DNA from 3 places in the Natronosporangium hydrolyticum genome. Region 2 is predicted to be linked to each of the others. Evidence: riboswitches for the same ligand, from Rfam matches in the RefSeq annotation. Region 2 holds a riboswitch; each other region holds the start of a gene.
What was found. Region 2 has a riboswitch for cobalamin ahead of bluB (5,6-dimethylbenzimidazole synthase). Riboswitches for the same ligand answer to the same signal wherever they lie in the genome.
Positions count from the first base shown of each region.

Region 1: another riboswitch for cobalamin. It lies ahead of metE (5-methyltetrahydropteroyltriglutamate--homocysteine S-methyltransferase); the one in region 2 lies ahead of bluB (5,6-dimethylbenzimidazole synthase).
Region 3: another riboswitch for cobalamin. It lies ahead of JQS43_RS13885 (histidine phosphatase family protein); the one in region 2 lies ahead of bluB (5,6-dimethylbenzimidazole synthase).

Region 1 covers NZ_CP070499.1:4,732,894-4,738,177, reverse strand. The annotation lists gene JQS43_RS21190 (ribonucleoside-diphosphate reductase subunit alpha) at 1-1,874, shown strand, start outside; gene JQS43_RS21185 (ribonucleotide-diphosphate reductase subunit beta) at 1,928-2,905, shown strand; cobalamin riboswitch at 2,974-3,185, shown strand; gene metE (5-methyltetrahydropteroyltriglutamate--homocysteine S-methyltransferase) at 3,308-5,284, shown strand, end outside.
Region 2 covers NZ_CP070499.1:3,600,755-3,606,038, reverse strand. The annotation lists gene JQS43_RS16055 (MerR family transcriptional regulator) at 1-439, shown strand, start outside; gene JQS43_RS16050 (aldo/keto reductase) at 507-1,466, shown strand; cobalamin riboswitch at 1,498-1,701, shown strand; gene bluB (5,6-dimethylbenzimidazole synthase) at 1,736-2,377, shown strand; gene JQS43_RS16040 (D-alanyl-D-alanine carboxypeptidase) at 2,472-2,996, shown strand; gene JQS43_RS16035 (PQQ-dependent sugar dehydrogenase) at 3,045-4,316, shown strand; gene JQS43_RS16030 (ABC transporter ATP-binding protein) at 4,479-5,231, shown strand; gene JQS43_RS16025 (ABC transporter permease) at 5,228-5,284, shown strand, end outside.
Region 3 covers NZ_CP070499.1:3,122,093-3,127,376, forward strand. The annotation lists gene cbiE (precorrin-6y C5,15-methyltransferase (decarboxylating) subunit CbiE) at 1-163, shown strand, start outside; gene cobM (precorrin-4 C(11)-methyltransferase) at 160-930, shown strand; gene cobF (precorrin-6A synthase (deacetylating)) at 935-1,705, shown strand; gene JQS43_RS13875 (ABC transporter substrate-binding protein) at 1,746-2,636, shown strand; gene JQS43_RS13880 (phosphotransferase enzyme family protein) at 2,651-3,535, opposite strand; cobalamin riboswitch at 3,639-3,868, shown strand; gene JQS43_RS13885 (histidine phosphatase family protein) at 3,937-4,533, shown strand; gene JQS43_RS13890 (cobalamin biosynthesis protein) at 4,526-5,284, shown strand, end outside.

The DNA.
Region 1 (5,284 bases), 1.1 Mb from region 2:
GGCATCCGCGGTCGCGGCTGGTGGTGGAGACTCCGCAGTACTGGCTGCTGCGGGTGGCCTGCGGATTGTCGACCCGCCCCGATGAGGCGATCGGCTTCTACCGGCTGATGTCCTCATTGGCGTACCTGCCGAGTTCGCCGACGTTGTTCAACTCCGGGACCCGGCATACCCAGATGTCCTCGTGTTTCCTGGTTGATTCCCCGCGCGACGAGCTGGATTCGATCTACGATCGTTACCAGCAGGTCGCGCGGTTGTCGAAGTTCGCCGGCGGGATCGGCATCGCCTGGTCGCGGGTGCGGGGCCGGGGCGCCCTGATCCGGGGGACCAACGGCGCCTCGAACGGTATCGTCCCGTTCCTGAAGACGCTGGACGCCAGCGTGGCAGCGGTAAACCAGGGTGGCCGGCGCAAGGGCGCCGCCTGCGTCTACCTGGAGCCGTGGCATCCGGACATCGAGGAGTTTCTGGAGCTGCGGGACAACACCGGGGAGGACGCCCGGCGTACCCATAACCTCAACCTGGCCAACTGGATCCCGGATGAGTTCATGCGTCGGGTCGAGGCCGATGAACAGTGGTCGCTGATCGACCCATCCGACGCGCCGGAGCTGCCGGATCTGTGGGGTGAGGAGTTCGATGACGCGTACCGGGTCGCGGAGAAGAGCGCGGTGCGTACGGTCCGGGCGCGGGATCTGTTCGGGCGGATGATGCGGACGTTGGCCCAGACCGGAAACGGCTGGATGACCTTCAAAGACCCGTCGAACCGGCTGTCCAATCAGACTGGTTCCACCGGCGACACTATCCACCTCTCGAACCTGTGTACCGAGATCCTGCAGGTCAACTCCGACCGCGAGACCGCGGTCTGTAACCTCGGCTCGATCAATCTGGGCGCCCACGTCACCGCCGACGGGGTCGACTGGGAGAAGCTGCGGGCGACGGTGCGGACCGCGGTGGTGTTCCTGGACCGGGTGATCGACATCAACTACTACCCGTCCGAGCAGGCGGCGGCCTCGAACCCGCGGTGGCGGCCGGTCGGACTCGGCCTGATGGGGTTGCAGGACGCGTTCTTCACGTTGCGGCTGCCGTTCGACTCGGCAGCGGCGGCGCAGCTCTCGACCCGGGTGCAGGAGGAGATCTACCTCACCGCGTTGGAGACCTCGGTGTCGCTAGCGGAGGCGCATGGCCCCCATCCGGCGTACCCGCAGACTCGGGCGGCAAACGGCGACCTCCAGCCGGATCTGTGGCTGGTCACCCCAACCCAGTCGCAGCGCTGGGCCGAACTACGGCAGCGGCTGGCAACCCACGGGCTGCGGAACTCGTTGCTGGTGGCGATCGCGCCGACGGCGACGATCGCCTCGATCGCGGGCTGCTACGAGTGCATCGAGCCGCAGGTGTCCAACTTGTTTAAACGGGAGACGCTCTCCGGCGAGTTTCTGCAGATCAACAACTACCTGGTACGCGAACTGAAGGTACGAGGACTGTGGACTCCGGCGATCCGGGAGCAGATCAAGCGGGCCGAGGGCTCGGTGCAGGGTGTCGCCGAGGTGCCGGCCGAAGTGCGGGAGTTGTTCCGGACGGCGTGGGAGCTGCCCCAGCGGGCATTGATCGACCTGGCGGCGGCCCGGGGGCCGTATGTGGATCAGTCACAGTCGTTGAATCTGTTTCTGAGCGCGCCGACGATCGGGAAGCTCTCCTCGATGTACCTCTACGCCTGGAAGTCCGGGCTGAAGACCACTTATTATCTGCGTTCCCGGCCCGCGACCCGGATCCAGCAGGCCACGGTCTCCGTCGAGCCGGTGGCAGCGAATGGGCCGGCGGATGCGACGGACGCGGAAGCCTGCTCCCTGGAGAACCCCGAGACCTGTGAGGCGTGCCAGTGACCACGATCCCGGAACCTCGTACCGCCGACCGGCAGCTGCTCCTCGATCCGGGGATGGACCTGACTCTGCGTCCGATGCGGTATCCGCACTTCTTCGACCGGTTCAAGGACGCGATCAAGAACACCTGGACCGTCGAGGAGGTCGATCTGCACTCCGACCTCGCCGACCTGGCGAAGCTGTCGCCGGCTGAGCGGCATCTGGTGAGCAGGCTGGTGGCGTTCTTCGCCACCGGCGACACCATCGTGGCGAACAACCTGGTGCTGAACCTGTATCAGCACATCAACTCGCCGGAAGGGCGGCTGTACCTCTCCCGGCAGCTGTTCGAGGAGGCGGTGCATGTCCAGTTCTATCTAAACCTCCTCGACACCTATGTCCCCAATGAGCAGGAGCGCTTCGAGGCGTTCGCGGCGGTGGAGAACATTCCGTCGATCGCGCGCAAGGCAGAGTTCTGTTTTAAGTGGATCGACTCGGTCTTCGAGCTTCGAGAGTTGCGGACCCGAGAAGATCGACGAGCGTTCCTGCTGAACCTGATCTGCTTCGCGGCCTGTATCGAAGGGCTCTTCTTCTATGGGGCCTTCGCCTACGTCTATTTCCTTCGCTCCCGGGGCATGCTGCACGGTCTGGCGTCCGGCACCAACTGGGTCTTCCGCGACGAGTCGATGCACATGGCCTTCGCCTTCGACGTGGTCGACACGGTACGGGCCGAGGAGCCGGACCTGTTCGACGACGAGCTGCGCCGCCGGGTGACCGAGATGCTGTCCGAGGCGGTGGAGTGCGAGGTCCAGTTCGCGGCGGACCTGCTCGAACAGGGAGTCTCCGGGCTGTCGTTGGCCGACATGCGGGAGTATCTCCAGCACGTGGCCGACCGGCGGTTGGCCGCCCTCGGCATCGAGCCGGTCTACGGCAGTGGAAACCCATTCGCCTTCATGGAGCTGCAGGACGTTCAGGAACTGTCCAACTTCTTCGAACGTCGGGTCTCGGCCTACCAGGTGGGCGTCACCGGGTCGGTCAGCTTCGACGACGATTTCTAGCCCGCAGAAGGCCAGGTCACAGCCGCCCCGGGCGCTCAGGACCCCCGGGGCGGCGCCCGGGGCGTTGTAGGATGGCTGACAGTGCTGGTTCGCCCCGGCTGTGACAGCGGGGCGTCGTAAGAGGGAACCCGGTGCAAATCCGGGACTGCCCCGCAGCGGTGAGCGGGAACGACCGCCGTCAGACGCACTGGGCCCCTGGGTCTGGGAAGCGACGGCCAGTAGGCGACCATCAGTGGTCACGCCCGCGAGTCCGAAGACCTGCCCGCACCGCGTGCACCAACCGGTGTGCGCCGCCGACGGCCTCTCGGGACGGCCAGGGCGGAAGCGCTGGTACCTCGCCGTACCCTCCTTCCCCCTCGCCTTCGTGAGGGTCCGCCGGGCACTTCGAGGGAAGGAACGGCTGTGAGCAACCCATTCGGCCAGAGCACCGTGCTCGGCTATCCGCGGATCGGCCCGAACCGCGAGCTGAAGCAGGCGGTCGAGGCATACTGGGCGGGCAGCATCGACGCCGACGCCTTGGAAAGGACAGGCGCGTCGCTGCGCGCCGACGTGTGGCAGGCGTTGGCCGCCGCTGGACTCGATTCGATCCCGTCGAACACATTCTCCTACTACGACCACATGCTCGACACCGCCGTCGCGGTCGGGGCGATCCCGGAACGCTTCCGCCGACTGGGCTTGTCCGACCTGGACACCTACTTTGCGATGGCCCGGGGCGTCGACGCCGAGCCGGCGTTGGAACTCACCAAGTGGTTCGCTACCAACTATCACTATCTGGTCCCGGAGATCGGCCCGGAGACGGTCTTCACCCCCGACCCCGCCAAAGCGCTGCGCGAGTACGCCGAAGCGGCCGCGCTGGAGATCCCGACCCGGCCGGCGCTGATCGGTCCGGCTACCTTCCTGCTCCTGGCCAAGCCGGCGGTGCCCGGGTCCAACCCGTTCGACCGGCTCGACGACCTGGTCGAGGTGTACGCAGAGATCCTGGCAGCGCTCGCCGACGCGGGCGTGGCGTGGGTGCAGCTCGACGAGCCGGGATACGTCGCCGACCGCAGCGCTGCCGAGATCGTGGCGCTGCACCGGGCTTACACCAGGCTCGCGGGTCTGTCCCGACGGCCGAAGATCTTCGTCGCGACCTACTTCGGGCAGCTCGACGATGCCCTACCGGCGTTGCTCGACACCTCGATCGAGGCGCTGGGCCTGGATCTGATCGCCGGGCGAGCCACAGTGGACCAACTCGCCGCCGCGGCACCCCGCCCGGGTACGACGATCGTGGCTGGCCTGGTCGACGGGCACAACGTGTGGCGTACCGACCTGCGGGCGGCGGCGGCGACCGCGGCCACGGTCGCCGCGATCGCCGACCAGGTCGCGGTCTCGACCTCGTGTTCGCTGCTGCACGTACCGGTGGATGTCTCGGCGGAGCAGGGCCTCGACCCGCAGCTGCGGGAGCGGTTGGCGTTCGCCCGGCAGAAGGTCGACGAGGTGGTGCAGCTCGGCCAAGCCCTGGCCGAGGGCGTGGGGCAGCTGCCGGCTCCGCTGCCACCGTCACCCGAGCAGTGGCGCAACGACGGGGTACGGGCCCGGCTGGCCACGCTGCAGCCGGCGGATCGGCAGCGCGGTGCCTACGCCGACCGGGCCGCAGCTCAGCAGGCGCGACTGCAGCTACCGCCGCTACCCACCACCACCATCGGCTCGTTCCCGCAGACGCCGGAGCTGCGGAAGGCTCGGGCTGCCCACCGGGCCGGCAAACTTGACGACGCCAGCTACGCCGAGCGGATGCGGGCCGAGATCGAGCAGGTGATCCGGCTGCAGGAGCGCCTGGGCCTGGATGTCCTGGTGCACGGCGAGCCGGAGCGCAACGACATGGTGCAGTACTTCGGCGAGCAGTTGGCCGGGTTCGCCGCTACCGAGCATGGCTGGGTGCAGTCGTACGGGTCGCGCTGTGTCCGGCCGCCGATCATCTACGGCGATGTGGCCCGGCCGGCGCCGATGACCGTCGAGTGGTCCAGCTTCGCCCAGTCGCTCACTGATCGGCCGGTCAAGGGCATGCTCACCGGGCCGGTCACGATCCTGGCCTGGTCGTTCGTGCGGACCGACCAGCCCCTCGCGGAGACCGCCGACCAGGTGGCGCTGGCGTTGCGGGACGAGTGCCGGGACCTTGCGGCGGCCGGCATCACGGTGATCCAGGTGGACGAGCCTGCGCTACGGGAGCTGCTACCGTTGCGCAGGTCTTCCCAGCCGGCGTACGTAGACTGGGCGGTATCGGCGTTCCGGTTGGCGACCAGCGGCGTCGATGACTCCGCCCAGATCCACACCCATCTGTGCTATTCGGAGTTCGGTGAGGTGATCCACGCGATCGACGCGCTGGACGCCGATGTCACCAGC
Region 2 (5,284 bases):
GCTTACCGCGTTGCTGCGCGCCGGTTCCCAGCTGGCGATGGTGCACATCGGAGATACCCGGGCCTATCTGCTGCGCGGCGGCGAGCTGTCGCAGCTCACCCAGGACCACACCTGGGTGCAGAGCCAGGTCGAGCACGGCAAGCTCGACCCTCGGGAAGCCGCCGCCCACCCGCGACGCGCCCTACTGACCCGGGCGCTCGGCGCTGGTGGGTCACCGGTCGAGGTCGACCTGGCGCTGCGTACCGCGGTTGCGGGCGACCGCTACCTGCTCTGTTCGGACGGTCTCGCCGCGGTCGTCGACCGGAGCGCGCTGCACGCGGCGCTGGCGGCGGACGTCGATCCGGAGCCTACCGCGGCCCGGCTGGTGGAGCTGGCGTACGCCGCGGGCGCCCCGGACAACGTCGCCTGTGTCGTGGCCGACGTCGCGGCGGCGGCTTGACTTCGAGAGCGCTCGAAGTGGAAGCCTTGGGGGCGGCTGACTGGAGTCGATGGGAAGGAGTGTGGCGATGGAGCGGCGAACCCTGGGCAGCGTCGGGGAGGTCAGCGTCCTTACCTTGGGCGGTGGCGGGCTGGGGCAGGTCTGGGGCCCCACCACCCGCCAGGAGGCGGTCGCGACCGTCCGGGAGGCGGTCGACGCCGGCATTGATCTCATCGATGTCGCGCCTGGGTACGGTGACGGCGAGGCGGAGCGGGTGGTGGGGGAGGCGTTCGCCGGTAAGCTCCCCGCCGGGGTTCGGGTCTCCACCAAGTGTGGGCTCGGCAACCCCGATCCCTTCGATGTCCCCGCGTTCCTGGAGAAGTCGCTGGATGACAGCCTGACCCGGATGCGGATCTCTTTCGCCGACGTGTTCCTGCTGCACAACCATGTCACGGCGGAGGCGGAGCCGGGGGCGCCGTGGGCTACGCCGGTCAGCTTGTTCGTCGAGGCGGTGCGGCCGGCGCTGGAAGACCTGGTCCGGCGGGGTCGGATCGGGTCTTGGGGGATCACCGCGGTGGCGGATACGGCGGCGGTGACCGAGGTGCTCGGTGCGGCACCGACGCCCGCGGCCGCGCAGTGCGTGGCGAACCTGCTGGACTCCGCGGGTGAGCTGGCGCCGGCGCAGAGCGACACCCGGCCGGCGGAGACCCTGGCCGCCGCCCGCCGGCACGGGGTGGGAGTGATGGGGATCCGGGCGGTGCAGGCGGGTGCGCTCACCTACGGGATCGACCGGGAGCTGCCGCCGGAGCATCCGATCATGGCCGATTTCCATCGGGCGGAGCCGTTTCGGGCGCTGGCGCGCGAGTTCGGCGAGTCCGCGGCGTCGCTGGCGCACCGGTACGCCCTCTCGATGCCGGAGGTGGACACGGTGGTGCTCGGCGTCAAGGACCGGGCGGAGCTGCGCGAGTGTGTGGCGGCGGCGGCTGCCGGTCGGTTGCGCCCGGATGAGATGGCGACTATTCGGGCAGCGGTCGGGTCCGGCGGCTAGTGGGTCGGCGGCGTCGCGGTACGCTGCGGGCGGCACGAACTGATCGCGAGGTGCCCCGCTCGGCCTGAGTGGGGAGAATCGGGAAGCCGGTGTGACTCCGGCACGGGCCCGCCGCGGTGACCAGGGAGCTGCCGCCCATGCGTCGCGTGCGCAGCCACTGACCTTGCGGTTGGGAAGGCGGGCGGTGAGGTGACGATCTGGGAGTCCGAAGACCGGCCTCGCATTCGCCGCCCCGGCTAGCCGGGGCCCGAGCGCAGCGGGAGCCTGCCATGCCCAGTGAGTTCTATGATGTCATCCATCGCCGTCGCGACGTGCGCGGCCAGTTCACCGGTGCGCCGATCGCCGCCGAGGTGCTTGATCGGGTGCTGGCGGCGGCGCACGCGGCGCCCAGCGTGGGCCTTTCCCAGCCGTGGGACTTCATCGTGGTCCGCGACCGCCGGCTGCGTGCCGAGTTCCACGAGCATGTCCGGCACGAGCGGGAGGTGTACGCGGGGAGCCTCACCGGTGACGCGGCGGCCCGGTTCCGCCAGATCAAGATTGACGGGGTGCGGGAGTCCACGCTCTCGGTGGTGGTGACTTACGACCCGGAGCGGGGTGGGCCGGGCGTCCTCGGTCGGCACGCTATCGCCGACGCCGGCCTGTACTCAGTCTGCCTGGCGATCCAGAATCTGTGGCTCGCGGCGGCGGCGGAGCGGCTCGGGGTCGGCTGGGTCTCCTTCTACCGGGAGGAGTTTCTGCAGCGGTTGTTGGGGATCCCGGAGCGGATCCGCCCGGTGGCGTGGCTGTGCCTCGGCCCTGTGTCTTATGTGGAGGATGTGCCGGATCTGGAGCGGCACGGGTGGCGGCGCCGCCGGCCGTTGGTGGCCGCGGTCCACGCGGACCGCTGGCAGGGCAGCCGCGAACTGGCCTGACTCGCGCGGAGCCACGCGAACCGGAGTTACGGGTTGATTGCAGGGCAGGTCCAGACCATTGACCGATCACGGGGTAGACGTGTAGACCATCTTCATGTCGGCGGGCCTGGCGGCGATCGGTGACTACGTTGCCGGGCACGGCGTGGCGGTCGAGTCGCACCGGCAGGCGGACGGTTCCGGGTTGTCCCGCTGGAACCTCGTTCCGGCGGACCAGTTTGTGACGCTGCTCCGCGCGCTGCGTTCGGAGGAGTGGTTCGACGCGTGGCATGAGGCGCTGCCGGTCGCGGGTGATCCGGACCGGATGGTGGGCGGGACCCTCACGAGCCGGATGCGGGACACCGCGGCGGCCGGCAACGCGTACGCAAAGACCGGCACGTTGACGTCGGTCTCGGCCCTCTCCGGTTACGTCACCGACGGCGACGGCCGGCCGCTGGTCTTCGCGATCCTGCTCAACAACCACCTTGATGCAGTCAAGGTGATCGAGGACCGGATCGTGGTGGCGCTCGCCGAATTCAGCGTCGGCGGGGCGGGGACGCTGCCGACCAGTGTGCCGGAGCCGGCGACCCCGCCGCTGCCGGCTGACGTGGAGTGCAGTTGGCTCAAACCCGCCCGGTGCTGAGCCGGCCGCCGGCGCCGAGCCGCGCGGGATCGTCGGTGGCGCGCTGGCATGGTTACAGTGGTGATGTTGTTGGCGTCGATGGATGCCGGGTGGGGGGAACGCATGCGGGCAAGCACTCTGATGGCGCGGGCCGCGGTGGCCGGGCTCGTGATCGCGGCGGGCGCGTGCTCGGCGGCGGACGACCCGGTTGAGGAGCCGGCTCCGACCGGCACCGGCGCCGCCACCGCCCCCGCCGTCGCCGACACCGAGTTGGTGGTGGAGACCGTCGTCGACGGTCTGGACGGGCCGTGGGGGCTGGCCTTCCTGCCCGACGGCGAGCAGCTGCTGGTGACCCAGTCGGCCGGGATTCTGTCGGTGGTCGACTCGAGCACCGGCGAGATCGACGACATCTCCGGCGTTCCTGAGGTCGCCACCGGCGGTCAGGGCGGGCTGCTCGACGTCGCGCTGGACCCGGACTACCCCGAGGCGCCGTGGGTCTACCTCACCTACTCGGCGGCCGACGACAGCGGCGGCACCACCACCACCCACCTCGCCCGCGGCCAGCTCGACCTGGCCGAGCAGCAGCTCGACCAGGTCGAGGTGCTGTATGTGGCCGAGCCGTTCCTGCAGAGCACCGCCCACTACGGCTCGTCGATCGTCTTCGACGACGACGGCTACCTGTTCATGACCGTCGGCGACCGAGGCTACAAAAACTTCGACGACCACCCCGCGCAGGACCCGAGTACGCCGATCGGGACGACCTTGCGGCTGGAACCGGACGGGTCGGTGCCGGCCGACAACCCATTCGTCGACGATCCGGAGGTCGCCGACGAGATCTACTCCTACGGGCACCGCAACATTCAGGGGCTGACGGTGCATCCGGAGACCGGGGAGATCTGGGCCAGTGAGCACGGCGAGCAGGACGGCGACGAGATCAATGTGCTGGAGGCCGGCGGCAACTTCGGCTGGCCGGTGGCGACTACCGCCTGCGAATACGGCACCGACACGCCGCTCGGAGAGTGGCCCGACGAGGTCGAGGGCACCGTCGAGCCGGTCTTCTACTGGGAGTGCGGCAGCGGCGGTTTCCCGCCCGCTGGTCTGACCTTCTATACCGGTGACGAGTTCCCACAGTGGCAGGATGATCTGCTCGTCGGCGGCCTGGCCAGCGAGTATCTTGCCCGGCTGACGGTGGCGGGCGACCAGGTCGAGGAGGCCGAGCCGCTGCTCGCCGATGAGGGGTGGCGGATCCGGGACGTGGCGGTGGGGCCGCACGACGGTGCGATCTACGTCGCGGTCGACGGCTCGGACGCCCCGCTGCTGCGCCTGGTCAACGCCGACTAGCCCCCACAAGGTCCCGAGTTAGCGCCGCCCGTCCCCGCTTGGTGGGGCGGGTGGGGACCATGCGCCCCGTGATATCCCGACATTTCCGGTCACAAGATCCCGACTCGCCCCACCAGGCGGAGAAGGCTTTGCGCTTTGTTCTATGACAGATAGAATAACTACATGAAACCAACTCAGGGTCCGATGGCTGGTGTGCCGATCGAGGTGCAGCGGCTGACGAAGCGGTACCGAGGGGTGACTGCGGTCGAGGAGTTGAGCTTCTCGGTCCCACCCGGCCAGATCACCGGCTTCCTCGGCCCGAACGGAGCCGGCAAGACCACCACGCTGCGGATGATTCTCGGGCTGGTGCAGCCCACCAGCGGGGCCGTGGCGATCGGCGGACACCGCTACCGGGAGCTCGCCGCGCCGAACGCGGTGGTCGGGGCGGCGCTCGACGGCGCCTACGCCCACCCGGGGCACAGCGCCCGCAGCCACCTGCGGGTCCACTGCGCGCTAGCCGGCTATCCCGCCTGCCGCGTCGACGAGGTGCTCGCACAGCTGGAGATGACCGAGTACGCCGACCGGAGGTACCGGACCTACTCCACGGGCATGCGGCAACGACTCAACCTCGCCACCGCCCTGCTCGGCGACCCGCAAGTGCTGTTGCTCGACGAGCCGGTCAACGGTCTGGACCCGCAGGGCATCGCGTGGCTACGCCGGTTCCTGCGGGACTTCGCCGACCAGGGGCGCACCGTGCTGATCTCCAGTCATCTGCTCGCCGAGGTGCAGCAGAGCGTCGACCGGGCGGTCGTCATCCACCGGGGCCGGCTGCTCGCCAGCGGCACGCTCGCCGAACTCGACCCGACCCGTACCGGCCTGGAGTCGGTCTTCCTCAACCTCACCACGGAGGTCCTCACCACGGAGGCTGCTCGATGATCCGGATGCTCCACGCCGAGCTACGTAAACTACTCGGCACCCAACTGTGGCTG
Region 3 (5,284 bases), 480 kb from region 2:
GCACGCCATCACCCTGGAGGGCGAGCGGGCGCTGGTCGACCAGGCGGCCCGGCACGGCGGTGACCTCACCCGGCTGTCGGTGGAGCGGGCGGGACCGCTCGGCAGCTTCACCGGTTGGGCACCCGCCCGACCGGTGGTGCAGTGGGCGGTGAGCCGGCCGTGACTGTCTACTTCATCGGCGCCGGCCCCGGCGCCGCCGACCTGATCACCGTGCGCGGGCAGCGGATCATCGCCCGCGCCCAGGTCTGCCTCTACGCCGGCAGCCTCGTCCCCACCGAACTGCTCGACGCCTGCCCGCCCGGGGCGCGGCTGATCGACACCGCCGACCTCACCCTCGACGAGATCATCGCCGCGATGGTCGAGGCGCACGCTGACGGGCACGACGTAGCGCGGCTCTGCTCCGGCGATCCGGCCGTGTTCAGCGCCGTCGCCGAGCAGACCCGCCGGCTCGACGCGGCCGGCGTACCGTGCGAGATCGTCCCGGGCGTCCCCGCGTTCAGCGCCGCCGCGGCGACGCTGCGGCGAGAGCTGACCGTGCCGACGGTAGGGCAGACCGTGATCCTCACCCGGACGCAGGCTAGGTCCACCCCGATGCCGCCCGGCGAGGAGCTCACCGAGCTGGCGCGCAGCCGCGCCACCATCGTGCTGCACCTGGCGGTCGCCCGCACCCGGGACCTCGCCGCGCAGCTGGTCGAACACTATGGAGCACAGTGCCCGGTCGCGGTCGTCGCCAACGCCAGTCGGCCCGACGAGGTGGTGCTCCGCGGCACCCTGTCCGACATCGCCGACCAGGTCGAAGCTGCTGGTGTACGCCGAACCGCGGTGATCATCGTCGGCGCGGTGCTCGCCGCCGATTCCTTCCCCGACAGCTACCTGTATTCGCCGGGCCGGGACCGGGCGGCGAAGCGGCCGGCTGACCAGGAGGGGTGACCGCGTGCGGACGATCCACATCATCGGCATCGGCGCCGGCGACCCCGGCCAGCTGACCCTGGCCGCCGCCGAGGCGATCGGTCAGACCGACGTCTTCTTCCTGCTCGACAAGGGCGCGGAGAAGCACGACCTGATCGCGTTGCGGCAGCAGCTGATGGCCCGGTTCGCCCGGCCCGACCACCGGGTGGTGGCGGTCGCCGACCCGGACCGTGACCGCACCGCCGCGGGGTATGTCCGGGCGGTCGACGACTGGCGGCGGGAGCGGGCCGACCTGCTGGAAGCCGCGATCGCCGAGCAGCTTCCCGACGGCGGCACCGGCGGCTTCCTGGTCTGGGGCGACCCCGCCCTCTACGACAGCACCCTCGCCGTCGTCGAGGAGATCCAGGCCCGAGGACGGGTCGGCATCAGCCACACGGTGATCCCCGGCATCAGCAGCGTGGCAACGCTCGCCGCCCGGCACCGGATCCCCCTCAACCGGGTCGGCCGCCCGTTCCTGGTCACTACCGGCCGTCGACTCGCCGCTGGGTTGCCCGACGAGGTCGACGACATCGTGGTCATGCTCGATGCGCACTGCGCCTTCATCCACTACGTCGACGAGGACTTCGACATCTACTGGGGCGCCTACCTCGGCACCGACGACGAGCTGCTGGTCGCCGGCCCGTTGCGGGAGGTCGCCGACCAGATCGTGCGGGTCCGCCAGGAAGGCCGCGACCGCAAGGGCTGGATCATGGACACGTACCTGTTGCGGCGCCGGGACGCCCCAGCCGGCCGCTGACCCTGTCGCCGGCTGCGCCGCTCGCCGCTACGGTGGTGGCATGCGGATCGTGTCGCTGCTCCCGTCGACGACCGAGATCCTGTTCGCGGTCGGCGCCGGCGACCAGGTGGTCGGAGTGACCTTCGAGTGCGACCACCCACCGGCGGCCCGGCAGCGACGGATCGTGTCGACCAGTGCATTGCCCGCTACCGACGACCCGGCCGAGATCGACCGGTTGGTGTCCGAGCGGATGGCCGCCGGCGAAGACCTCTACCACCTGGACCGGGGTGCACTGTCCGACCTGGATGCTGACCTGGTGGTGACGCAGGACCTGTGCGCGGTGTGCGCGGTCGACGTCACCGAGGTCGCCGACGCACTGGCCTACCTGGCCTGCCGGGCGGAGGTGCTCACCATCGATCCGCACCGGCTCGCCGAGGTGATCGACTCGGTCCGGGTGCTCGGTGCCGCCACCGGCACCGGTGAGCGGGCCGACGAGCTGGCCACGGCACTGACCGACCGGCTGGCGGGGATCACCGACGCGGTGGCCGGCGCCGACCCGGTGCCCACCCTGCTGTTGGAGTGGACCGAGCCGCCGTTCGCACCCGGGCACTGGGTGCCGGACATGATCGACGCCGCGGGTGGGGTCAGCGTGCTCGGCGCCGCCGGTCAACCCTCGACCCGAACCTCCTGGGCGGAGGTGGCGGCGGGACGACCGGCGGTGGTGGTGTCGGCGCCCTGCGGGTTCGACCTCGCCGGCTCGCGCCGGCTGACCGAGCAGCTGGTCGCGACCGGCGCGCTACCGGCCGGCGTACCGGTATGGGCGGTGGACGCGAACGCCTCGTTCGCTCGGCCGGGCCCGCGCCTGGTCGACGGGGTGGCCGCGCTCGCCGGCATCCTGCACCCCGACCGGTGCGGCCCGCCCGACCCGGGCCTGGCCACCCGGGTGGCGTAAGCACCGGCGATGCGCTACCCCAACTCCCCCAACATCCGTCGGGCCGCCGCCAGACCAGCCTGGTTGTCGGCAGGGTCGGCGATGCCGGTGAGGTCATGCTCGACGATCCGGCGGGCGAAGTAGTCGGCCTGCACCGCCCAGCGGAACCGAAGCAGCACCGGCAACCCACGCGCCACCTCCGCCGCTGGGATCGGACCCTGGGGAAGATACGCCGCTATCAGATCCGCTGCGGCGCACGGCCCGCCGGCATACATCACCGCCGACGCAAGGTCGTAGAGCAGCGGACCGACCATTCCGACCTGCCAATCGATCAGGCCGCAGGCGCCGGTGACCGGGTCCCGCCGAAACGCCTCCGGCGCCGGGTCGGTGTGGAGCAGACCCTGGCACAGCGCGGCCGGGTCGAGCGCAGCCAAGGCATCCAGCGCCGTGGCCACTGCCGGACGCAGCCACGGCCGCAGCGCCAGGTGGGGGGCGTCAGGATCGACCCAATGGAAGGTGTCGGCGTCCTCGACCGTCGTGCCGACCAGCCCTCGGTGCACTCTGGCCAGGGTCTTCGCCAGCAGCTGCTGGTCGCTCCCGGCGGTGCCCAGCGGGTCACCCGGCACCCAGGTCAGCAGCGCGAGCGAGGCCCCGTCGAGGTCGGCAACGAGAGCACCCGTCCGGGTGGGCACCGGTGGGCCGCTGGCGGTGCCGGCCGCGGCCACCAGCACGGCAACCGACAGGCCAGCCGTGAAGGCACGGCGAGCCGCCCCGGGCACCAGCTTCGCCACCCAGCGCTCGCCGGGCCCGTGCACAAACCAGGTCGCCGAGTTCATCCCGCCGTGGTGCGGTTCGACCCGTACCGACGACAGTCCCCAGTGGCGCGACACCGCGTCGCGTACCTCACCCTCGGTGACCACAGCGACGAGTCAACCACCCGGAGTCGGCAGGTGCGACCGGTTTAGGCATTGGTGACCGGAGCGCCGGGGCCCGATCACGTGCCTCGACAGCTGTCGGCGGAGCGTAGTACGGTGAGGCTCGCCGTTGACGGAGGCGACTAGGAACGCAGTGCGATGCTGCGGCGGTCCCGCCACTGTAATCGGGGAGCTGCCCGCCCCTGGGCCACACCGGTCGCCGGTGGGGTCCTGGCCAGACGGAGCGCAGTCACTGGCCCACCGCCGGGTGAGCCGGGAAGACTGGGTGGGTGGTGACGATCCGAGAGCCAGGAGACTAGCGCTTACGTCACGACTGAGGGGACGAGGATCCCCGTGGAGGTCGCTGTGACGCCTACGCTTCTGCCTGTCCGGGTGCGGGTCGCACTGTGCTCGGGGACCCGGTGAGTGGCCAGGCCCGACTGCTGCTGGTCCGCCACGCCCCCACCGCGGCCACCCGCGCCCACGCCTTCCCCGGTGACGAGCCGCTCGACCCGGCCGGCAGGTCGGAGGCGGCCGCGCTGCGGGGCCGGCTGCCCGCCGGGCGGGCGATCAGCTCCCCCGCGCAGCGTTGCCAGCAGACCGCGGCGCTCGCCGGCTTCGCCGACGTCGAACTCGACCCGCGCTGGTCCGAGCTCAACTTCGGCGGGTGGGCGGGGTTGCGGCTGGCCGACGCGGCGGAGCGGGACCCCGAGCAGGTGTCGGCCTGGCTCGATGACCCGGCACATCCGCCACCCGGTGGCGAGGGCGTCGAGGAGCTGTTGGCCCGGGTCCGGGCAGCGCTGGCCGAGCTGAGCGAGCCCGGCACCACCGTGGTCTTCACCAGCGGCGGACCGATCAAAGCCGCGGTGCTGGCGGTGCTGGCCGCGCCGGTGTCATCGCTGTGGCGGGTCGAGGTGGCCCCCTGCACGGTCACCATCCTGTATGGGCCTCACCCGCAGTGGCAGCTCCGCGCGGGCTTCGCCGGGGCGGTGGCGGATGCCTGAACCCCAACTTCGCGCCTGGGGCCTGCTCGCCGGCTTCGCCGCCGACCTGCTGCTCGGCGACCCCCGCCGGCTCCATCCGGTGGCAGGTTTCGGGCAACTCGCCGCAGCGCTGGAGCGGCGGATATACCGGGACCAGCGGGCCGCCGGAGTCGGGTACGTGAGCCTGCTCACCGTCGCGGCCGCCGCGGCCGGGTACGCGGGTGGGGCGCTCGCACGCCGGGGCGGACGACCGCCGGCGCTGCTGTGGCAGGCCGCGCTGACCTGGACCGCGCTCGGTGGCCGGTCCCTGACCCGGGAGGCCGGGGCGGTGGCCGCCGCCCTCGACCGGGGCGACCTGGCGACCGCACGGACCCGGCTGCGGTCGCTCTGTGCCCGCGACCCGGACCTGCTCGACGCAGCCGGGGTTGCCCGGGCGGCGGTGGAGTCGGTCGCCGAGAACACCTGCGACGCGGTGGTGGCTCCGCTGTTCTGGGGCGCTGTCGCCGGACCGGCCGGCACCGCCGGATTCCGCGCGGTCAACACAATGGACGCGATGGTCGGTTACCACACCAGCCGGTACGAACGGTTCGGCTGGGCGGCGGCCCGGCTAGACGATGCCGCCAACTGGTTGCCGGCGAGGGTGACCGCCGGGCTGGCGACGCTGCTCGCCCCGGTGGTCGGCGGTTCACCACGCCGGGCGTGGCGGGCATGGCGCCGCGACGGCCCCGGCCATCCGAGCCCGAACGCGGGCCGGGTGGAGGCCGCGTTCGCC